Regions from separate parts of the Sulfurovum xiamenensis genome, predicted to be linked through region 2. Evidence: riboswitches for the same ligand, from Rfam matches in the RefSeq annotation. Region 2 holds a riboswitch; each other region holds the start of a gene.
The links. A riboswitch is a leader RNA that binds a small molecule or an ion and turns the genes downstream of it on or off. The one in region 2 is predicted to bind cyclic di-GMP.

Region 1: another riboswitch for cyclic di-GMP. It lies ahead of PF327_RS09260 (hypothetical protein); the one in region 2 lies ahead of PF327_RS03430 (DUF4382 domain-containing protein).
Region 3: another riboswitch for cyclic di-GMP. It lies ahead of PF327_RS02405 (ABC transporter ATP-binding protein); the one in region 2 lies ahead of PF327_RS03430 (DUF4382 domain-containing protein).

Annotation. Positions count from the first base shown of each region.
Region 1 is NZ_JAQIBC010000007.1:53,254-61,311, reverse strand. Features, by position in the region: gene PF327_RS09260 (hypothetical protein) at 1-1,110, opposite strand, end outside; cyclic di-GMP riboswitch class I at 1,243-1,329, opposite strand; cyclic di-GMP riboswitch class I at 1,471-1,550, opposite strand; gene wbaP (undecaprenyl-phosphate galactose phosphotransferase WbaP) at 1,783-3,231, shown strand; gene PF327_RS09250 (WecB/TagA/CpsF family glycosyltransferase) at 3,256-4,011, opposite strand; gene PF327_RS09245 (GumC family protein) at 4,112-6,523, opposite strand; gene PF327_RS09240 (polysaccharide biosynthesis/export family protein) at 6,550-7,305, opposite strand; gene PF327_RS09235 (TrmH family RNA methyltransferase) at 7,394-8,058, opposite strand, start outside.
Region 2 is NZ_JAQIBC010000002.1:62,829-70,886, reverse strand. Features, by position in the region: gene PF327_RS03455 (SdiA-regulated domain-containing protein) at 1-473, opposite strand, end outside; gene PF327_RS03450 (6-phosphofructokinase) at 461-1,432, opposite strand; gene PF327_RS03445 (LOG family protein) at 1,532-2,404, shown strand; gene PF327_RS03440 (valine--tRNA ligase) at 2,474-5,110, shown strand; gene PF327_RS03435 (tetratricopeptide repeat protein) at 5,110-5,694, shown strand; gene PF327_RS03430 (DUF4382 domain-containing protein) at 5,803-6,744, opposite strand; cyclic di-GMP riboswitch class I at 6,792-6,870, opposite strand; cyclic di-GMP riboswitch class I at 6,949-7,026, opposite strand; gene PF327_RS03425 (DUF4382 domain-containing protein) at 7,171-8,058, opposite strand, start outside.
Region 3 is NZ_JAQIBC010000001.1:460,363-468,420, forward strand. Features, by position in the region: gene PF327_RS02390 (hypothetical protein) at 1-75, opposite strand, end outside; gene PF327_RS02395 (phosphoenolpyruvate carboxykinase (ATP)) at 190-1,074, opposite strand; gene PF327_RS02400 (lasso peptide biosynthesis B2 protein) at 1,071-1,529, opposite strand; gene PF327_RS02405 (ABC transporter ATP-binding protein) at 1,501-3,285, opposite strand; cyclic di-GMP riboswitch class I at 3,317-3,415, opposite strand; gene ribA (GTP cyclohydrolase II) at 3,466-4,047, opposite strand; gene hemB (porphobilinogen synthase) at 4,220-5,191, shown strand; gene argF (ornithine carbamoyltransferase) at 5,333-6,268, shown strand; gene hemN (oxygen-independent coproporphyrinogen III oxidase) at 6,269-7,636, shown strand; gene PF327_RS02430 ((Fe-S)-binding protein) at 7,754-8,058, shown strand, end outside.

The DNA of each region.
Region 1 (8,058 bases), on a different contig from region 2:
ATTGCTATTCTCCCCCTCAAAAGATCCAGGAAAGGTATCTCGTACTTCTGTTGACATGGTATCTTTAAAAGTCCAACGACTATAAACAATTCCATTATAGATATTTCCTACTGTATCTGTATGAATGGTACCTGCAGGTATTAAAACTGCACCACCTGTGGCTCCACTTTGGCTCTCATAAGTCCATACTCTACCATTAGTCCATTCCCCACTATAGGCATACATAGTATATTCTAGATAATTTGTAGAAATTGTACCATCTCCGGATGTCTCTGTGATCTGGATCTTGGTACTACCGAGAGGGTATCCCTCTTTTTCAAAGTTTACTACTGCTTCATCAGTAACCACTATATTATTAAGTGTATAGTATCCATTTGCATCGGTTTTTGTAGTACATCCGGCAATTGTGACTGTAACATCGGCTAGACCAGTACCTGAAATACTATCTTTAACCTGTCCTTGTTGCATTGCAGGCCCACTTTGACATACGGGTGCCGGTTCAGTTACGACTGGATCAGTTGGCGCAGGTTCAGTTACAATTGGGTCCGTTACGATTGGATTAGTTGGCGCTGGTTCCGTGACAGTCGGTTCTGTTGTGTTTGTTTCTGTTGGTGCTGGGTCCGTTACGATTGGTTCTGTTGGCACTGGTTCAGTTATGATCGGTTCCGTGACAATTGGTTCTGTAGGAACTGGATCAGTTACAATCGGTTGTGTACTTGCAAGTGTTGTAAATGTGTTGTCACTACTTACAATGAGTCTACCTCGCTCATCTTCAGAGACTGTTCTATAGTGATATTCTGTAGCAGCTTGTAAATTTGATAAGGTTACAGTACCTTCTTCTTGTACTGTAACTACTGAACCATACTTATTACTTGTACCATACTCTACAGATTTTGTAGTATATCCATAGGGATTCCATTCGATGGTGGCAGAATCTTCTGTAGCTGTGACAATGATATCAATCTTCACTACTTTTTCTGTTGGGGCTGTAGTGAGATCTGTTGTAGTTGAATCTGTTGTAGTCGCTGTTCCTCCACCGCCACAACCTGCAAGCAATGTTGCAAAAGACAGTATAAGTACATTATGTTTGATATTGTTAAGTCTAAACATTCGTTTATATTCCTTCTGTGTATGAACGTGTATTGTTGTGAAGAAAATATATTGAAAGGTAGGGGGAGGGAGTTCTTCTATGAAGAATTGAATAAACCACTATAAATATAGCATTACTTTGTTGTGTTCAACAAAGGCAACTAGGCTATCTCATGAATCATTATTATGAGACCCTTGGCTTTCCGTCCCTACTTCACAATAGGTTTAGCTTTTCTCACTAACTTGGTGGGAATTATATTGAAAGAGCATTACCTCAATATTACCCACATGCCTGAATTTTTATTAGGATTAGGATTATAAACTTTATATAAAAGTTATAATTTATTAAGAGACATCGTTTGAGATACGATATGTCAAAATAAATGCAACCCAGCTATCTTTTTTTCAAAAGACCTGAAGCTTTCCGTCCCTGCTTCACAACAGGTTTGGCCTAATACTTTTATTAATATAACTTATGATTAAGTAGTATCTTAAATCATAGTTGTACCGGAATAATACATAATTAAACTGAAAATAATATAAAATTAAAATATATGTTTATAATCAATTTATTTGATGAAATATAAATTTAGATTACTGTTGCTTCACCATTTTGTATTTTGATAATATAATATATTTAGCTATGATGTAATAATATAAAATATAAATATTTGGTAGTTTGGAGTGATTTATATGTGGACAGACAGAAGGCGTAAATCTTGGAAAAATGATATTTTTTCTGTTATCGGCTTAATTATAATTGATTCACTCTCTTTTTTTACTTCAGTAGGTATCGCCTATGCATTTAGTACATTAATCTCCTTTGAAGTGTTAAGTCTAGATTCCCTTGAACTTAGTACTTTAAAGGACTACGCTTGGCTGTCTATCATATATTTAATTGTTATAAGCTATGAAGGTTTGTATTCTAGAAGGGAAACCTTTTCAGAAGAGTCACGAATTCTTGTTAAATCACTTATTTTATCTACCACTATAGCTCTTATTATTGGATTTCTGGAGCATTTATCCATGTCATTCATTATCTTACTGTGGCTTACTAGTATGATGATCTTTCCTATGTTTAGACTCTATGGTAAAAATCTTTTATATCGTTTAAAAATATGGTATGAGCCTATTCTTATACTTGGGAATAATGGGCCAGGAAGAGAATTTGCTGATAAAATGATGAAAAACCATTTTCTTGGATATAAGGTAATAGGGTTCTTGGATGATGGTAGATCTCTTGAAAATAATGAAGTGCATATCCCAAATGAACATTATAAAGTTTTGGGTGAGATCAAAGACTACTGTGATATAGCAAGAAAATATCATGTCAATATTGCATTGATTTCTTTACCACATTTTGAGAAGGAAGAAATTTCTGCTTTAGTGCTTGAAGTAGAGCAGTGTTCAAGGCGTGTTATTATAGTGCCACATGCAAAAGGTATAGCAATGCAAAACACCAAACTTTTACATGTACTCTCAAACAATACATTTTTACTGGAACTCAATAATAATTTAAGAAAAAGAAATAATCTGTTTTGGAAAAACACTTTTGACATACTGATAGCACTGATCCTGTTACCTTTAAATATACCTGTCGTTATGATTATCGCTATTCTCATTAAAATTGATTCAAAAGGACCAGTCGTTTTTTCTCAAAAAAGATTGGGACAGTATGGTACATATTTTCAATGTTTTAAATTTCAGACCATGTATGAAAATAGCGATGAGATCCTAAAAAAATATTTAGAAGAAAATGAGGAAGCAGCAGCAGAGTGGAAAAAATACAAAAAACTTAAATCATATGACCCCAGAGTTACAAGAGTAGGGAAAATACTTAGAAAAACATCTTTGGATGAACTTGCTCAGATTATTAATGTGCTTAAGGGAGAGATGAGTTTTGTGGGTCCAAGACCTTATCTCCCCAGGGAGAGAGAAGATATGGGGAAACAAGCCAGTATCATTTTAGAAGCTAAACCAGGTATTACAGGCCTATGGCAGGTTTCAGGCAGAAATAAACTTACATTTGATGAGAGAGTGACACTTGATTCATGGTATGTATATAATTGGTCATTATGGTCAGATATATTTATACTGATCAAAACGATTAAAGTAGTTTTGAAAAGAGAGGGGTCTTGTTAATTAACACTCCCCTTACAAATATTTTCAGTCATCTTTAAAAACCCTTACTTTGATAAATTGGACAAATAACAGGCCAATAAACAGTGAATTAGTCACTAAATATCTTTTCCACAATCTTTTGGGGTCTTGAATCAACCTATAAAGCCATTCAAGTGAATAGTTTTGCATCCATTGTGGTGCTCTACTTTTTAAGTTAGCATATACTTCTAATGCTCCTCCTAAGCCTATCATGCAGCTATTGATTTTATTTTTATGCTCAGACATCCATTTCTCCTGTTTTGGACATCCAAGTGCTACAAAAACAAAATCAGGATTATGCTTGTTGATGATCCTTACTATATGCTCTTTTTCTTCATGTGACAAAGTTCTAAAGGGGGGTGAATATATATGTAGTTTTAAGTTTGGGAACTCATTCTTGGCCTTTGATACAATAGCCTTTAATACTTCATCGGTTGAACCGTATAAGAAAATTGATAAACCTTTTTCTTCAGAAATATGCATAAGATCAGGCATTAAGTCCATACCTGCAACTCTATCCTGATCTACACTGTAAAGCATCTTCATGGCTTTAGCTAGGGGCATACCATCGGGTGTTGCGATATCAGAACTATTCACAATGTTACAAAAAGTTTTATCCAAATATGCTTCGATCGCCATATGTACATTTGAAATGCAAACATAACTAGAACGACTGTTTTTAGAAAGATCTAAAATATTACCAATGAGTTCTTCGTAGCTACCGGTATTAATCAAAGTGTTAATAACTTTTCTTTTTTTCATTCATAATTTCCTTATAAATAGAGGGATACACTCTGTATTTTTCATAACCTGCATAAGTAAGACATAGCGTAATTTAAATTCAGAATTTAAAATTTTAGGGCTACAATTTCAATTTTCTTCTAACAAACTCCATAATTTTATTTTTTTTCTGGTTTTTATCACTTGTACCATAGCCGTAACCATAGCCGTAACCATATCCATATGAACTTGAGGATGCATCTACAGAATTGATCACTAAACCTATATGTTTAAGATCATGTTTCTCGACTAAACTGTTTAAGTCTGTAACAAATGATTTCTTGGCATAATTCTCACGAAAAACAATGAGATTTAGATCAGCATATTGCATAAGATGCATCGTATCTGTTACCAGACCCAGTGGAGCACTGTCTATAAAGATATAGTCATAAACTTCTTTTAATGTATCTATCAATTCATCCAATTTATCTGATAGAATAAGTTCTGAGGGGTTTGGTGGAATAGGCCCAGAAGCAATAATATCCAGGTCTTGATATTCTGTTGACTGAATAATATCTCCAACCTTATGTTTTCCACTTAAATAAGTACTTATTCCAACACTATTAGATGCATTAAAATAATGATGAAGCGTAGGTTTTCTCAAATCTAGATTGATGACTATGGATTTATAATTTGCCATTTGAAAAACAGCACCTAAATTCGCTACAGTAGTACTTTTCCCTTCACCTGCAACAGTTGAAGTGACTAATATAACATTTGCTTGGTTTACTTTTTGTGTAAATTGTAAGTTTGTTCGTAAACTTCTATAACTCTCTGAAAAAGGTGATTTGGGATCTTTAAAGACTTCAAGTTTAATTACATTTTGCTTTAATGCAGGAAGGATACCATAGATTGGCAATGTAGTTAGATCTTCGATATCTTGTTTGTTTTGTATTTTATCATTCATGAAGTGACGTACCAGAGCTTGTACAATACCTAAAATAAGACCAAGCATAAGAGAAATAATAAGTATCATAGAAGGTTTCAAACCAATAGGTATAGGGCTGTGATATGCATTGTCAATGACTCTATAATCTGAAAGGATTGCTACTTTGATCATTTCATTTTCAGATTTTTTTCTAAGAAGAAATTTATAGGTTTCTGCATTTACTTCGTAGTTTCTTTGTAGATTAATGAGAATTCTCTCTTGTGTGGGGAGTGATTCAATGTTTTTATCATAGGATTTTTTTAATTTTACAAGATTTGCATTCCTATGTATCAAACTTGACTTTAAATTTTGAACATTTAATATAAGTTTCTTTATAATATATCGGATTTGCTTTCGTACGGCAATCAAACCGGGATGTTTAGAGGAGTACTCTGCCTGTAATCCTTCTTCTTGAATCTGAGCTTCTTGCAGCTTGGTGATAAGGGCCAGTGTAGAAGGATCATTCAATTCTATTAACAATGGTGCCATTGCATCAAGATTTTCCCCCTTGTCTATAAAGGCAAGAAGGTTTTTCATTAACATCTCTTTGAGTTCATTCTGTGAGAGTTCAATATCAATTTTACTTAATTCCTCAATATATGTTGCCCCCTGTAATTTTGGATCAATAGCTTTATTCTCTATTCTGTAGTTTTCTAATTTTTTTTCAGAATCATCTAGTTTTCTTTTTATCTCTTTGAGTTGTTGATCGATAAAGTTTATGATTCTGTCATTACCTTTAGTCTTCTCAGCTACACTTTGGAGTATGAAACTTTCAGCAATTTCATTAACAAAAGCATCTGCTCTTTGGGGGATGTTATCTTTATAGGTAATATTGATAAGTGGTGCATCTAAGGTGACTTGTGTAATCTCGAGATTACCTTTTAAGTTTTCAAATATTCGTCTGTTATTTGTAAATAAGATAAAATAAACTGGTTCTGTTATTGTACTCTTTGTTTCAACGGTTAATTCAAGATAGGAATTTTTAAGAGGTTCGCCATAATGATAGATTTGTGTATCATCAAATTCTATCAATTCTTTACCAAACAGTACATGCGATATTTTGCTTATAACTGTATTGTCCACTTGAAGATGGAAACCATCTTCTACAGGAATAAGTTTAATTTTTCTACCTGTGATCTTTCTATTTAATACAGTAACATCTTTAATTGTGACTGGTGAATTATTATAGAGTTCAACTTGTTTAAATCCACTATCTATGTAATAGCGTGTATGAAAATTTATTTTATTAAGTACTAGATTATTAACATGAAAAGTTTTTAAGATTTCTATATCTTTATCTACATTCGAACTTCCAAACCCAGAGAATGCTCCTTCTAAAAAGTCAGCTTGGGTCATACCTCCTGTTTTTCCACCATCAACAGATTTGACTTCAATCGTAGCAGAGGAACTGTAAATGTCTGTTTTAAAATACAGAAAAAAAGACGCTATTATTAATGCAATGAACGTAATGAATAAAATCGACCATTTGTATTGCAAGACCGTCTGAATAAGTTCTTTGACCTCAATTTCATCATTATTCAATGTACGATCATTGCTTTTTAACATCGTCTTATTTCTCTACATCTCTTTCATTAATCACCTAAGTATTTAACCTGAACTGCTGGTTGTATAATATTTCCTATGAGTTGTAGTCCCGGATTAGTTTCACTGATTCCAACATTGATAGATTTTATATCATTTGGAGCTACATAAACTATGTCGTTAGGATAGATCATTAGGTTGGCTAATTTGATCGAGTTTGGACCTGTTAGGTCAACAGTCTCAGTATAGACTTTATTGTATCTGTTTTTTAAAACAACGATGGCATGTCTGTTCGCAGAATCTGTCAGATCACCTGCTTGAGCCAACAATTGTAAAAGTGTAGCTTTCTCGTTAAAGAGTCTTACTTCACCAGGTTTTTTTACTTCACCTAGAATGTACGCTCTCTTGTTTAGCACTTCCAAATAGAGTTCCGCATCTTCAAGAAAGGCAGAATATGCTTTCTCTATCTTTTGTTGTGCCGCTCTTTGAGAAAGTCCGGCAACATGTACATTTTTCACAAGTGGTAGTCTAACATATCCATTTGCATCAACTAATACACCTCTTGTATCTTCTCTTTGGCTTGCAGTACTTGTTGTACCAAGTTCAGGATGATTATACATCGTAATAGATATTCTATCATGTGGTTGGATCTTATATTCATATTTGGCAACACTGGTTAAGTCAATCACCTGTTTCCCCGCATTCGGTTGACTTATATTTGTATCATGGAATAAAACAAAGTCCTCTTTAGTTGTACACCCTGCCATTGCAAGAGCCGCTATTATAAACATCGCTACACGTTTCATGATATTCTCCCTGATAAATTAATATGTTTTGAGTATATCACAAATATAATTAACAAGCAACAGTATTTTCTAAGTTTATTTAGAATTATTATTTTTTAATATTGTGTTTAAACTGATACATCATGATGGAAGCTGCAACCCCTACATTAAAACTCTTCACCCCTTCTGTCATCTCTATGGTGACTACTTCATCACAGAGATGCAATATTTCATCTGACAAGCCTAAACCTTCATGCCCCATGAGCAGTACCCATTTGTCTACGACTTTGACAGAGGAGAGAGGTATAGAGTCAGCAGTGACTTCTGCTGCATAGATACGGTATCCATTTTCTTTGAGGGTTAGGATAGTTTTTTTTATATCATCATAGAGATGTGTTTTGAGCATACTTACATGTCCCATGGAGACTCTAAGTGCCCGTCTGGAGTAGGGGTGTGGTCCCTGTGAAGGCAGTAAGTATGAGTTTATCCCTATAGCCGCAGCAGAGCGTGCGATGGAGCCTATGTTTTGTGTAGAACTGATCTCATCTAACATAATGATCTGATCATCAAGGTCACACAGTGGTGTTTGTTCCGGGCGTGTGCCATGCATCATGACATTATGGTGTATCTTGTGTCCTACGATATTTTGCATAAGGGCTTTACTTGCAACAAAGAGTTGAGGAATGTTTTTTTCTTTGATGAGATGTGCATAGGTATCATAATACTCTTGTGTTGCCAGAATACTTTTAACTGTGATATCTGTTTTGAGAAGCA
Region 2 (8,058 bases):
GAAGGCATCAATCTTACTACAGCAATGAATGATCTTTTTTTCTTGTTGGATTGTTTGGCCAGATAAATACTGTTGCCAACTTTCGTGATACCTTCTACCCCTGATTTTTTACTAATCAGCGATAACTTTTTTCCATGATACATGGTATCCAAAGGAATTTCCTTCTTTTCACCTGTCTGAGTATCAACAAGCAACATTCCTTTATTTTCAACTGCAAATATCATCTGTGACTCTTCACATACAACACCTTCTAGATCATACTTTCCTAACTTTGTGTGTTGGAGTATCTTTCCTTTTCGAGAGATCTTATAGTAGGTCCCTTCATCATTGGCGACAACAAGTGTATCATCGCTGCTGCAGTAACTTATACCAGAAGCTTCCGGGATGTGTGCGATCACCTCTCCCTCTGGGGAAGCACAGGCACTTACCAGTAATACTAAAGGAACTAGAAAATAATATTTTATATATGGCAACCGAATTCTCTTCCGAGTTTCAGCAACTCCGGGTTTATCTGGTATTTTTTATACGCTACTTCTTCTATCTTTTTATGGTTGAATCCACCATCACCATAACAGATAACTGAACTCTTATTTCCCTCAAGCAATCCATTTATAGCCTGGGTCACAAAATGAAAAGCCATAAGGCGGTCATACACGGTAGTATTCCCTCCGCGTTGTATGTGACCCAACACTGTAATACGGGATTCTACTCCTAGCTCCTCTTCAAACCACTGTGCGACTTCTTCAGAGTTTTTCAAAGCTTCAGAGACCACTGCGATAAAATAGTCTCTTCCCTCTATCCTCTGTTTTTGAAAACATGATTTATAGTTGTCCAGATCATAGGGAATTTCCGGTATTAAGCACATCTCTGCCCCAGAGGTCAGTGCTGAGACAAGTGCCAGGTATCCAGACTCTCTACCCATCGCTTCTATGACAAATGCACGGCTAAAGGATGATGCCGTATCTCTGATTGAGTCTATGGCATACTTAATGACATTGAGTGCTGTATCTACCCCAAGACAGTACTCTGTTCCAGCAATATCATTGTCGATAGTAGCAGGGATACCGGCAAAACTTAAACCTTCACTCTCATCACTCAATGCCTGCATCCCTTTAAATGAACCATCACCACCCAAAACGACCAAATATCCTATGTTATGAGATTTTAGGTTATCAATTGCCTGTTTACGATAGGATTGTTCCATAAAACGTTTTGAACGGGAAGAGTGTATTTTGGTACCTCCTCTGGAAATAATACCTGCAACATCACTGTAACATGCCTCATAGATGTTGTTATCTATCAAACCATCAAAACCATGATCAACGAAATAGGGTCTAAGTCCTTTTCCAATGCTGTATTCAACAAAACGCTTTAAAGCAGCATTCATTCCTGAAACATCACCACCGGAACAGAGTATGGCTATATTTTTCATCCTACGCCTTTTATAAAATGATTATAAAAAATTATACCATTAAAAGTATTCAAAGTAATTCAGTTAAAAAATATGTATAATAACTTTAGAGGTATCCGTATGAAAAAAAAGTCCAATAATTATTCTGAAACATTACAACAGATCAAAGCTATCATCAATGATGCATCTTATGAAATCGCAGAGGAAGATAAGAATTTTATCTACTCTGATGAAGCCAGAGGGGTAAGACTTCAGCTTGACTATCTCAAAGCAGAGGTCAAGATGCAAAAGCAAGGTGTTGATCATACGATCGTTGTCTTTGGCAGTGCACGTATCGTAGAATTTGATGTGGCGTTAAAAGCATTGAAAAAGATCGAACAAGAGTTGGAGAGTTCACCTCAATCAGAAGCACTTCTATTTGCCCTTAAAAAAGCGGAAAGTAGTGTAAGAAAGAGTCATTACTATGATGAAGCCCGTAAATTCGGTCAACTGGTGGGGAAAAGCGGTAAATGCCCTGAAGATGCGCACGTCACCTTAATGACAGGAGGTGGTCCGGGTATCATGGAAGCAGCAAACCGTGGAGCATCTGATGTAGGTGCCAAATCTATAGGTCTCAATATCGAACTGTCACATGAACAGTTCCCCAACCCATACATTACGCCCGAACTCTGTTTTCAATTTCGATATTTTGCTATGCGGAAACTCCACTTCATGCAACGTGCCAAAGCACTGGTTGTCTTTCCCGGTGGTTTTGGTACCATGGATGAACTCTTTGAAGTATTAACACTGATACAAACAAAAAAAACACCCCCTATTCCCATTATTTTACTTGGTAAAGAGTATTGGAATCGTATGATTGATTTTGAATTTTTAGAGGAAGAAGATGCCATTGAGCCTCATGATCTAGATATCATAACTTACGTCGATAATGCAGAAGAAGCATGGCATGCTATTATCCAATGGCATAAAAAAAATAAAACCCCCCTCTTTTAAACACGCCCATAAAACAAAAAGCACCATTACGCTATAATCGCGGCAATATAATAGATAGGAATGGAAGTTATGAGCGAAACAACCGAAAAAAAAGCAGTATATAATCCAAAAGAAGTAGAAGACCATTACTACGAGATATGGGAAGATCGTGGCTATTTTGAGATAGAGGGGAACAAAAATATCCAAGAAGATGGCAAGAACTTTGCGATCATGATGCCTCCTCCAAATGTCACAGGAAGTCTGCACATCGGTCATGCACTTACATTTACACTACAAGATATCATCACACGTTATAAAAGAATGGATGGATACAAGACTCTTTGGCAGCCCGGCACCGACCATGCCGGTATCGCAACACAGAATGTCGTAGAGAAGCAACTGCTTGCTGAAGGAACGACTAAAGAAGCCCTAGGAAGAGAAGCTTTCCTTGAAAGAGTATGGAAGTGGAAAGAGTACTCAGGCGGTACGATCGTTCACCAGATGAGAAAGCTCGGGGTTTCACCTGCTTGGAGCAGAGAGCGTTTCACCATGGATGAAGGTCTTAAAGAAGCGGTAAAAGAGGCATTTGTCCACCTCTATAACGAAGGTATGATCGTACAGAACAACTATATGGTCAACTGGTGTACCCATGATGGTGCACTTTCCGATATCGAAGTGGAGCATGAAGAGGTAAATGGTAAGTTCTATCATATGAACTACCATTTTGCTGATGGGAGTGGACATGTCACTGTAGCAACCACCAGACCTGAGACGTACTTTGGGGATACGGCGATCATGGTGCACCCTGAAGATGAGCGCTACAAAGGTATCATCGGTAAAGAGGTGATCCTTCCGCTTACTGACAGGAAGATAAAGATCATTGCTGATGAACATGTTGATATGGAGTTTGGTACAGGTATCGTAAAGGTCACCCCTGCACATGACCAGAATGACTACGAAGTAGGTAAAAGACATGACCTTGAGTTCATTACAGTCTTTGATGAAAAAGGTATCCTCAACGAATACTGCGGTGAGTTTACCGGTATGGAGAGACTTGAAGCCAGAAAGCCGATCGTTGAAAAACTTGAAGCAGAAGGCTACATCGTCAAAATTGAAGATCACCAACACCAGGTAGGACACTGCTACAGATGTAAAAATATTGTTGAACCATACATCTCTAAACAATGGTTCGTTAGAAGTGAAGTCGCTAAAAAATCCATCGAAAAGACCTATGCGGGTGAAGCACAGTTCCACCCTCCTCACTGGCTCAACTCTTACAGAGCATGGATGGATGAGCTTCGTGACTGGTGTATCTCAAGACAGCTTTGGTGGGGACATCGTATCCCTGTATTCTATTGTGATTCTTGTGATCACCAGTGGGCTGACAAACACGATAACCCCGAAGCTTGTCCTCACTGTGCTAGCACCGAGATCCGCCAGGACCCTGATGTACTGGATACATGGTTCTCTTCTGCACTTTGGGCCTTCTCTCCACTTGGCTGGGGAAACAATGGCAAGATGGAAGGGACATACAACGACAGTGACCTGGCTGACTTCTACCCGAACTCGCTGCTGATCACAGGATTTGATATCATGTTCTTCTGGGTAGCTCGGATGATGATGATGGGTGAGCACTTCAGAGGTGAACTGCCATTCAAAGATATCTATATGCACGCGCTTGTTCGTGATGAACATGGGGCTAAAATGAGTAAGTCAAAGGGTAACGTAATTGACCCACTTGATATGGTTGAAGAGCACTCTGCAGATATCATCAGATTTACCCTGGCATTCCTTGCAGTTCAGGGACGTGACATTAAACTTGGTGCAAAGAATCTTGAGCAGTTCAGAAACTTTACAAACAAGCTCTATAATGCTTCAAATTTCCTGCAGATGAATGTAGATACTTTTGCAGATCTGAAGGATATAGAGATCAAGACACCGCTTGGTAAATATATGCAAAGCCGCCTCTCTCGTGCAGTGGAAGAGGTACGTGAGACACTGGAAACATATAAGTTCAACGAAGCAGCAACAGCACTCTACCGTTTCGTATGGAATGAATTCTGTGACTGGGGTATCGAATACTCTAAAGCAAGTAAAGAGTCTATCGCAGAACTTGGTGCGATCTTCAAAGAGACGCTCAAGATGGTTTCTCCGTTCATGCCATTCATCTCTGAGCATCTCTACCATAAACTCTCTGGTACTGAATTGGAAAGTGGTGACTCGGTCATGGTGATGAACTTCCCTAAAGAGGTTAAAGCGGATGCAGATGCAGAAGCGACGTTTGCTATCATCGAAGAGACCATTACTGCGATAAGAAGAGCCAAAGTAATTATCGATATGGGTAACTCCAAGATCGCAAAGGCATATGTCAAACTTGGAACAACTATCGATACGGATGTAGCAAAACCATTTATCCAGAAATTGGCAAAAGTAGAAGAGATAGAATTTGTAGATGCAAAAGTAGAGAATTCTGTAACAGACGTATCTGACAACCTTGAAGTCTATATCCCGACTGAAGAGATCGACCTAAGTGCGATCATCGGTAAACTTAGCAAACAAAAAGAGAAGCTCGAAAAAGAGATACAAAAACTCAGTGGCATGCTAAATAACGAAAAATTTGTAGCCAATGCACCTGAACAAGTCATTACAGAGAACAGAAAAGCGTTAGAGGATGCAGAGGCTAAAATGGAAAAAGTTCAAAACGAACTTGCAGGGTTTGGTGCATAATGACTCCTCTAGCACAAGAAGCGTACAACGCATTACTCGCAAAAGAATACGACAAGGCTCTTGAACTCTACTCTGCTCTAGAAAAACAAAAGGACCCTGTATCCTACTATTACCTTGGGTACCTCTATTTTAGAGGGCTTGGTGTCAACCAAGACACGAAAAAAGCCTTTGACTACTATCTGGAATCAGCGACCAGAGAAGTACCTTTGGCACAATTTGAAGTGGCATTAATGCTTGAAAATGGTGAAGGTTGTGAGAAGAATGAATCAGAGGCAGCCTTCTGGTATGAAGAAGCAGCCAAAAGAGGTAACATCGATGCCTTTAACAACCTAGGTGCCATGTACAAAGAAGGTCGTGGTGTACATCAGGATTATAAAAAAGCATTCATACTCTTCTCTAAAGCAGCTCAGGTAGGTAATGCAAAGGCCCAATTTAATCTAGGCGCACTCTATGACATGGGATTAGGCTGTGAAGAGAACAAAGAGAAAGCCATCGAATGGTGTAGAAAAGCTGCTTATCAAGGCCATGAGATGGCAAAAGGTATTATCAAACGTATGCAGCAAGATGGGCAGATCGTTTTTTAAAAGTGTGATGTAGAACTCAGTACAAAAGCGCTTATTCAATAGAGATCATCTCATTGATCTCTATCGTCTCTCCAGACCCATACCTTGTATGTAGCCTGGAATACATTATTAAATTGTATTATCTGAAGTATTAATATCCACCGGTGTTACTTCACCTGTCAAGACTTCAACATTATCTTCCTGATCCACAACACCATGAAATACATCACCTAAGTACTCTGCCGTAATAAGACTGTAATTTCCTTCACCAAGGAATGCCAACGTAAAATTACCATCCGTCATATTGACATCGGCTGCACTTACAGAATTCAGAAAAATACTACCATTCTCATCAGCAACTGTTTCATCTGAATTATACTCACCAGACTTGTAGCTATAAACAACTAAAGAAGAAGACGCATATTTTTCTGCATCTGCATCTACTACTGTTCCATTAATCATACCTGATAGTTCAGTAACAACTAATCTGATAACCGGCTTCAAAATATATTTTGTATTTTTCGTTGAACTGCCTGTAACCACAATTGCTTTATGTATGTCAAAATCAGCAGTCACTGCAATTTTTGCATCAGCTGTAATATCAAATGCACCTTTACCCTTATAACCACTTTGCGTTTCCGCACCACTAGGGGTAAACAATGGGTAAGAAACATTATCAATTGTTATATTGCAGTCTGGATTACTTTGGATTTCAGCTGGTGTATCTTTTGTAGGAATAGCCAACTTAAAACGAATCTCCTTATAGTGTCCAGCAGGAAGTACTAAATCTCCCAAATGCAGTGATTTACCATTTTGAAGATCAAGTAGATTGAAAGTTTTCGGCTCAAATTCTTCAGCATTGACCCAATTTCCCTCATAATTGTATTCAATACCGATCACAGCAATATTGACCGCTGTTACATTTCCTTCTAATTTTGGTGGTGCATCTGTCATGCTTAGTGATAAAGTACCGGTTGGTGTAGAAGATGTACCACCGCCTCCACAACCAGAGATGAGTGTCATAAGTGTGAACGATACTATCATACCGATCAGAGTCTGAAATCTTTTCATAAATATCCTTGTGTAATTGAATGTTGCACAAAAGAAGTAAAATTCATTTTGGTAGTCTGGCGATCTTCATATGTAAGACCCATGACTTTCCGTCCTTGCTTCACAGCAAGTTTGGCACAACAAAATAGGGTTGAATAAATAATATTTAAAGTTCAAACAGGTAAAGAGAAAAGACAGCATAGTACATCATACGCACATATGGTATTTGGCAACCTGGCGATCTTAAGATTAAGACCCATGGCTTTCCGTCCTTGCTTCACAACAAGTTTGGCACAACAAATAGTATTTAAAATATCTCTTTAACGTATAAAACATGCTTATTATATAAGATAAATGATTAAATAGCTCTTTGAGCGTGAAGAAGAATCATAGGCTAAGATTTATTTATTGAGTTTCCCCACTTCTAATAAGTGAGGAATATGTGGCCTAAGGCAGTGTAGTTGATATTGTTTCGTCCGTAATGTCCTGGTTTGTTGTTTCACCTGGCAATACAACGATATCATCAAAGTATCCTAAGATGTCTTTAAAAGTACCATTAACATCCTGTGAAGTAACTACAAGATCATATGTACCTATAGTAAGCCATGGTAATGTATAGCTTCCGTCAGTAGCATCTGTACTTAAAATTGCTTTTCCAAAATTATTGGTTGCATTTGATTCATTAGAATCCCAGCTTCCATCTTCGTAAGCATAGACAATTACTGATGAAACATTTTCATCTAAATTCAATGTCATTGTACCATTGATCTCACCTACTTCTATATTATCAATAATCTTGATAGTAGGATTTAACTTATAGGTAACATTTACATTCTTCTTAACATTACCGGTCACAGTCACAGATTTTCTTACATCGAAATCAGCTGTAACATTCACTGTACCACCGGCTGGTATCGTAAATCCTCCGATTGCTTTGTAGCCTGTTTGATCACCGCTTGGAACTTCTAAGGGTTGCATGCCACCAACAACCAGATCAACATAACACTCATTTGTATTGAGTACAAAACGTACATGATCTATCTCTCCTGCGGGTAACTCAACTTTATTTAATAGTGTCGTGTTTCCGTCTTGCAGATCGAGTAAATTAATGGTTCTTGATTCATTTAGGTCCACATCTTGCCAACCATCACTGCTATCTGCATATTGGTAACGCAGTGCATCAAAAGTTACATACACACCTTTTACATTTTTATCATCAGTAGGTGCATCTGTTAGACGCAGAGCAACTGTACCTGTACTAGCGGTACTAGCAGAACTGTCAGTAGTTATACCACCTCCACATCCAGAGATAAGTGTCATCAGTGTGAACGATAC
Region 3 (8,058 bases), on a different contig from region 2:
TTTTAATTGTGGTTCACTATAACTCTTTTTCTCACTGTATTTTTTCATATTGTCATTCTTCTTTGAAATTGGCACTTTATCTCCCTAAAATATTCGTAACACTCCATTAATCTAACACTTATCATAACTATATTAAATTTGGAAAAAAATTATACTGTGTTATATTTAAATAACAATAAGTATTATATTTTAATTTAATTCTTTACTATGAGCACAAATCATATCGTGGACTTCATCCAGTCTCTCCATATCCCATGGTACTTGCACATGGAAAACCTTTATGCTATTTAACATCTGAGAAAGATACTTTAGTCGTATCAGTTTTAGATGAGAGAACATATAGAGATAGTTGGGCAGAAGAAAATCAAACTTTGCAAAACCTTTAATTTCTTTTATAGTGATGTCTGCATCGCCTTCTACACCTTTAAGTGCATAAAAAGCATGAATGGCTTTAAAGTGTGTAGTAAAGTTTTCAACTCGATACCCCAACTCTTCAAATTTCCTGTAAGGTCTATGATAAGGATGTGACCCCACAGCCATAAACTTACCGTCATCTATGAAAGTCGGTACCTTGTCATCTGAGATGAGAGTATGCCCCTGTTTGATGAAGTAGTCTGTCATTGTAGATTTTCCACCCATAGATGGAGCGATGAAAAAGATAGGTTTCCCCTCCACTTCCACTGCTCCGGCATGGAGGAAATCATACATATTCTCCAATGTCATGAACAGTGGTAAAAGCAGATGAACAAACCAAAAACTCAACAGATTTACATTACCTTTTTCACCTATTTCATAGTAGATCTTCCTCTCTCCGCCAAGCCAGTAAAATCGGACCACATCCTTGACTTCATAACACCAAGGCTGCCCTGTTTCACTGCCATTAAATACACGGTCACTGTAAAGATAGACCTTACGACCATGGGCCCAGTATAATGGAAAACCACAGGTGATGGCACTTTTAAGGACATCAGGTACTTTTGCAGAAAGTTCTACTTCATACCGTGAAGCGGTCTCATGAGATAGATCTAGGGGAAAGTCGATATCACTTTTGATCTTTGTACCGTATACTGTCATTCTTTTCCCCATTCAAACGTCGAAATCACTGTAAACTCTTCATATCCTTTAGCACCCGTAAGTATGACATCGCCACACTGAGACCAGGCGTGTGCTTTCATCTTCTCTTCAACATTTTTATCTTTTGCTACCCCTAGATGAAAGACCCCTGGAATACCGCGTTTTTGCAGCATTTTTTGAGCGGTAAGTGACTGTACCAGACAAGCACTCTCCCAGGGAGTATGCGCAGCGGCTCTAGTAACTGTCTGCCCCACTAAAGTAGCGGTCTGCATTTCATCATCCGTTAATGGAGTCATCTCACCTTTGCTTTTTTGATGTTCCAAAGAATGGGTTAAACGTTTAAAAGAGACACTCAAAATCGCTGCACGCATGATGCCAAGCATCATATAGGCTTCCAAGAAGAGTTTTTTCTCTTTGTTTGTTAAGTTAACAAATTGTTGTATTTTTCTCAGCATCAAACTCTGCCTGTATCAGTCCTATTTTTCGAAGTTCTTCATAACTTCCCTCTGCCTTTACATACCCATCATCAATGAAATAGATATGATCTGCCTGCTTGATCGTTGTCGTTCTGTGTGCAATGATAATCGTGGTACGACCTTTAAGAAATGCCTCCAGTGTTTCATAGAGATGATACTCTGTTTCGTTATCCAATGCAGATGTTGCTTCATCAAATATAACGATCTTTGGATCTGAAAGTATCAACCTGGCGATGGCGAGCCGCTGACGCTGACCACCAGAGAGACGGATACCATTTTTACCGATACACGTTTCCAATCCATCTTCTAATTTGGCTACAAACTCTTCAAGTTGTGCAGCTTTCAGTGCTTCGTAGATCTCTGTCTCACTTTTCTCTTTAAAAAGAGTGAGATTCATACGAATAGTATCGTTGAAAAAGAGTGCTTCTTGTAGCATGAGTGCCGTATTCTCGCGTACAATGGGTAAGCCTATCTTCTCTATAGGAACATCTCCATAAAGTATCTCTCCCCTATGTGAAGGATAAAACCCTACCATGATTTGAGCAATGGTTGTTTTCCCGCTTCCACTTGGACCGATGAGTGCGATCTTTTGCCCTTCTTTTGCTTTTAAATTAATATTATGCAGTACTTCTTTCCCATTGCCATAGGAAAAAGATATCTCTTTTAATTCTAGGGAAGTCGTTTTTTTATCTTCAAATGGGTTACACTCATGTGGATAATGTGGCTCATGGGAAAGAGTAAGTAATGTATTGATACGTTCAAGTGCCGGTTTGATAGTTTGATAGGAGATGACCAATCCCATCAATTGCTGCATAGGAGAAACAAGCGTAGAAAGGTAAAAAAGAAAAGCTATCATCATTCCAACGGTTAAATCTGAATATGCCACTGCAGCTATACCCAGTCCTCGAAAGATATCCACTACCGTATTGGTCAAAAGTGTAGATGAAGTTTGTGCAACAGAAGCTTTGTAACCATAGTCAAGTGATGCCGACTCGATCTCTTTTGCATGTCCCTGAAGAATACCAAAGAAGCTTCGTTCCTGGTTACTTACACGTACTTGTACAAATAGTTCTAAAGTTTCATTGAGGAGTTCATGATAAATTTCATAGGCTTTATATTGACGTCGAAGCAGTTCTCCTGTCTTACGTCCCAAAAGTTTAGAAAAAGCTAAGAAAAAAGGGTTGAGTAAAAACACCAATAATGCCAAGACCCAGTTCATCCAAAGCATGATCACAGCAATACCCAGCAGCATGAGAGAAGCACTCAAGAGTGTGGTAACTATCTGTCCGGAAAAACCACTGATACTCTCTACATCCTGCACACTCTTTGAAGCGATGTTCCCCGACTTCAGTGACTCATATTCTGAAAGTGAGATACGTTCTAAATGATGTAAGATTCGATGTCGTAGTAGATAACTTATCTTTTGTGTGATTTTAGTTGCGTAGAAAGTTTTTTTGTTATTCAAAAAAAATGCTAGAAATCTCAATGTGAGTATCACTGCGAGTATCACAGAGATATACAACCAAACTTCAGAATTCCCAAAGATACTGGAAATGAATTCTGTCATCTTCCCTGGATGCCCGAGCAGGACCTCGTCTATCAAAAGAGGCATAAGCATTGGTATAGGAAGCAAAAGCAACGTTGCACCTATCCCCAATAGGTTGGTACGCCAAAAATCTCTCTCTTGTGCCTTTATCTGATCATGGAGTGTTTTAAATGTATACTTGCCTGTCATCTTAACCTATTGTTTTATTCCGTACATTAAGTTAGGTAACCTGGCAATCTTCTCTGTTACTATCAAATGATAGTATGAAAGACCCATGGCTTTCTGACCCTGCCTCACAACAGGTGTAGCATTTATCTTATCAATTTTTATGAGTATATCATAAAAATTGATATTTTTTTAGTAATGACGTTAAAGCAGATGTCCCATCTGGTCTTTTTTCACTTGTAAATACCCCTCGTTATGAGGATTAGGCGTGATCTGGATAGGAAGTCGTTCTATGATCTCAATGTCACCCAGGCTCTCTATCTTTTTAGGATTATTGGTCAGCAGTTTGAGTTTTTTAATGCCAAAATGATGTAAAATGAACTCAACCACTTCATAGGTACGTTCATCTGCCTTAAATCCTAATTGATGGTTTGCTTCTACAGTGTTAAAACCTGCATCCTGGAGAGCATAGGCATTCACTTTATTGAGCAATCCTATATTCCGTCCTTCTTGACGATGGTAAATGATCATTCCACCCTCTTTTGCAATAAGTTCCAGTGCATATTGCAATTGCTCGCCACAGTCACACTTCACTGAGCCAAGTGCATCACCGGTCAGACATTCAGAATGTACACGTACGATCGGTTCATCCGATAAGTTATCTGTAAAAATGGCCAAATGCTCTTTACCTTCACCATTTTTTGTGACTTCTTTAAATGCTTGTATTTTAAATATGCCATATTTGGTTGGTAACGTAGCGATTTGTGATATATCTATAGTAATCATGATGAGATTATACTTTAAGAATGGACAATTAATAATTAATAATCCATAATTAGTGTAAAATACATATTTAATTATCATGCAAAAAGAATAAAACCCTTTTTTGCTACGCTAACGCTGTGTTTCTACAGTAAAAAGCTCACATGATCAGTCACTACAACAATCAAGGAATACTATGTTCGCACGTTTTAGAAGAAAAAGAATCAATCCCGTCCTAAGAGACCTCCTTCAAGAGACACACCTCAATGTCAATGATTTCATCTACCCGCTTTTTGCAAAAAACGGTACGGGTATCAAAGAAGAGGTAGCCTCTATGCCTGGTGTTTTCCAAATGAGCATTGATGAGATCGTCAAAGAGTGCGGTGAACTCAAAAAACTTGGTATCTACTCTATCATCCTATTTGGTATCCCGGATACTAAAGACTCTGTAGGGTCTGATGCACTGTGTGAACATGGTATCATCGCACAAACGGTACGTGAGGTCAAAGCTGCACACCCTGATATGTTTGTGGTTACGGATCTCTGTTTCTGCGAATATACTGACCACGGACACTGCGGTGTACTTGACCCGGTACTCCACACGGTTGACAATGACATTACACTTGACAACCTGGCTGCACAAGCCGTTGTCCATGCTAAAGCGGGTGTCGATATGATCGCACCTTCAGGTATGATGGATGGGATGATCACTGCCATACGTAACGGATTGGATGAAGCAGGATTTGTAAACCTTCCTGTCATGTCTTACTCCACCAAGTTTGCTTCAGCCTATTATGGTCCTTTCAGAGATGTGGCTGAATCGAGCCCAAGTTTTGGAGACAGAAGATCTTACCAAATGAACCCTGCGAACAGAAATGAAGCCATTCAAGAGAGTATAGAAGATGAAAAAGAGGGTGCAGACATCCTGATGGTCAAACCTGCACTTGCTTACCTTGATGTGGTAAGAGATGTGAAGAACAACACTTCATTACCTTTGGCTGTTTATAATGTTTCTGGTGAATACTCTATGCTCAAAATGGCAGCAAAAGCAGGTGTGATAGACTATGAGAAAGTGATGATGGAAACACTCCTTTCATTTAAACGTGCAGGTGCGGATATCATCATCACCTATCATGCAAAAGAAGCAGCCATACTTTTAAACAAATAACCCATTTATCCCCTGCACATACCTAAAAAGTGCAGGCCTCTACAACTTTCAACCCTTTTATGGTAGAATAATCTCTTTTAAATTTTCAACCCTTTTCTTATCTATAATTTATGCAAGGTTGAAAGATATGAGGATACAGTGATGAGACACTTTTTAACACTCAAAGATTTTACAAAAGATGAGATCTTGGAGATGATAACATTAGCACAGAAGATAAAAGCACAGACAAAGCAACGTAAGTTCGTTCCTTACATGGAACACCAGACACTTGGGATGATCTTTGAAAAGAGTTCTACTCGTACGCGTGTAAGCTTTGAGACAGGTATCTACCAACTTGGTGGTGTGGGACTATTCCTCTCTGCCAATGACATACAATTAGGGCGTGGTGAACCGATGAAAGATACGGCTCGTGTGATCAGCCGTATGGTCGATATGGTGATGATACGTACCTTTGAGCAGTCAAAACTTGAAGAGTTCGCAAATTACTCTAAAGTACCTGTGATCAATGGTCTCACAGACTCTTACCATCCTGTGCAACTCATGACAGATTACCTCACAATGATAGAACATGGTAAAGACAAAGATCCTGTGGTCGCCTATGTCGGTGATGGTAACAATATGACACACTCCTGGCTGATGCTTGCAGCGAAACTTGGTTTTGAACTGAGAGTGGCTACACCTAAAGGGTATGAGTGTGATGAAGGGATCGTCAAAGAGGCACTTGAAATCGCCAAGCAAAGCGGCGCGAAGATCACTTTTGGTAACGATCCTCAAGAGGCAGTCAAAGATTGTGATGTCGTGACCACAGATACTTGGGTCTCTATGGGACAGGAAGATGAAAAAGAAGAACGTGTTCGTGTATTCAACGGCTATATGGTAGATGAAACGATGATGTCATTGGCTAAACCTGATGCCATATTCTTACACTGCTTACCTGCATACAGAGGCTACGAAGTGAGTGAAGAGACCTTTGAGAAACACGAAGAGGTCATCTTTAGTGAAGCTGAGAACAGATTACATGCACAAAAAGGTATTATGGTGTGGTTGGATGCACATCGTAATGACAGCAACGACTAAATGAGTACTATAGATTTCGAAAAGTTCAGTAAATACTCCAAGCCGGGTCCGAGATATACCTCTTACCCTACAGCCTTGGAGTTCAATGAGAACTTTACCTATGATCAATATATTCACTACCTGGAAAATGCAAAGGAGAAACTCTCCTTGTATGTACATCTACCCTTCTGTAGATCCGCATGTTATTTTTGTGGATGCAATGTTGTGTTCACTTCCAAAGAGAAAAAACTCTCTACGTACATTGAGTACCTGAAAAAAGAAGTAGATCTTTTGGCTCAGCATATCGATACCTCTCGTGAAGTGATACAATTTCACTTTGGCGGAGGTACACCGACGTACTACAAAGCCTTTGAACTCGATGAGATCGTGACCTATATCAAATCAAAATTTCCCAACTGGAGTCAAGAGGCTGAGATCAGCTGCGAGATAGACCCCCGTTTTTTTAACGAAGATCAAATGAAAGTCTTTCAGAAACATGGCTTTAACCGTATCAGCTTTGGTGTACAAGACCTGGATGAGAAAGTGCAAAAAGAGATCCATCGTATACAACCTTTGGAACTCACGCAAAAAGCAGTAGAGCTTGCCAGAAAGTATGGTATAAAATCTATCAATACTGACTTCATCTATGGATTACCTTACCAGACTCTGGAAACTTTCAAAAAGACCCTTGAACTCTCCACACAGCTCAATCCAGATAGAGTGGCAGTCTTTAACTATGCTCATGTACCTTGGCTCATGAAAACACAGCGCAAGTTTGATGAAACAACACTGCCGACACCGGACGTAAAATTGCAGATCTTCCAATACACTATTGACTTTTTTGAAAGTAATGGATATAAAATGGTAGGTATGGACCATTTTGCCAAACCTGAAGATGAACTTTTTGGGGCTATCGAAAAAGGTGAACTTCACCGAAACTTCCAAGGCTATACGACAAAAGGCGGCGCGAACCTAGTGGGTATCGGTCTTACCAGTATTGGTGAAGGTGAACGTTATTATGCGCAGAACACTAAAGATATGAAAGTCTATGAGGCTGCACTAGATGCAGGAAAACTGCCCTTTGAGCGAGGGGTAAAACTAAGTGATGACGACTACCTTCGTAAAGCAGTGATCATGGAGCTTATGGCTAACTTTTCCATAGATATGAAAAGGGTGGAAAATGAGCATCACATAGACTTTAAAACATACTTTGCCGATGCCTTGGAAGCCTTGCAAGAGTTTGTAGAAGCAGACCTAGTCACTATAACTGAGGATAAGATCACCGTAAGTACTACGGGTACACTGCTTATACGAAATATAGCGATGCCATTTGATGCCTATATGAAAAAGTATGCCCAAAGCAAGAAAAGTTTTTCAAAAACGGTATAATACCCCATAAATAATGTCGACCTGACACCCTTAAAAGCGAAACGATTCGAGAAGGTCAACGATTTTTTCCTACTTTTTCTAAAAAAGTAGATAACAAAACCTTGAACAAGAGGAATTATGAGTAAACAATTAGAAGAGATTTTCAACTTTACCGATACCAGTGAAGCCTGTATCAAATGCGGTAAATGTATCCCCGTATGTACCATTCACCAGGTCAACCCGGATGAGACGACTTCTCCACGTGGGTTCATTGACCTTTTAGGTGCCTATCAGCAAGGACATTTGGAATTAGATAAAAATGCAAAAGATATCTTTGAAAGCTGCTTTTTATGTACCAACTGTGTCGATGTCTGTCCTAACTCATTGGCAACGGATATGGTCATTGAAGAAGTGCGTGCAGATATTGCTGACAAATTTGGTAT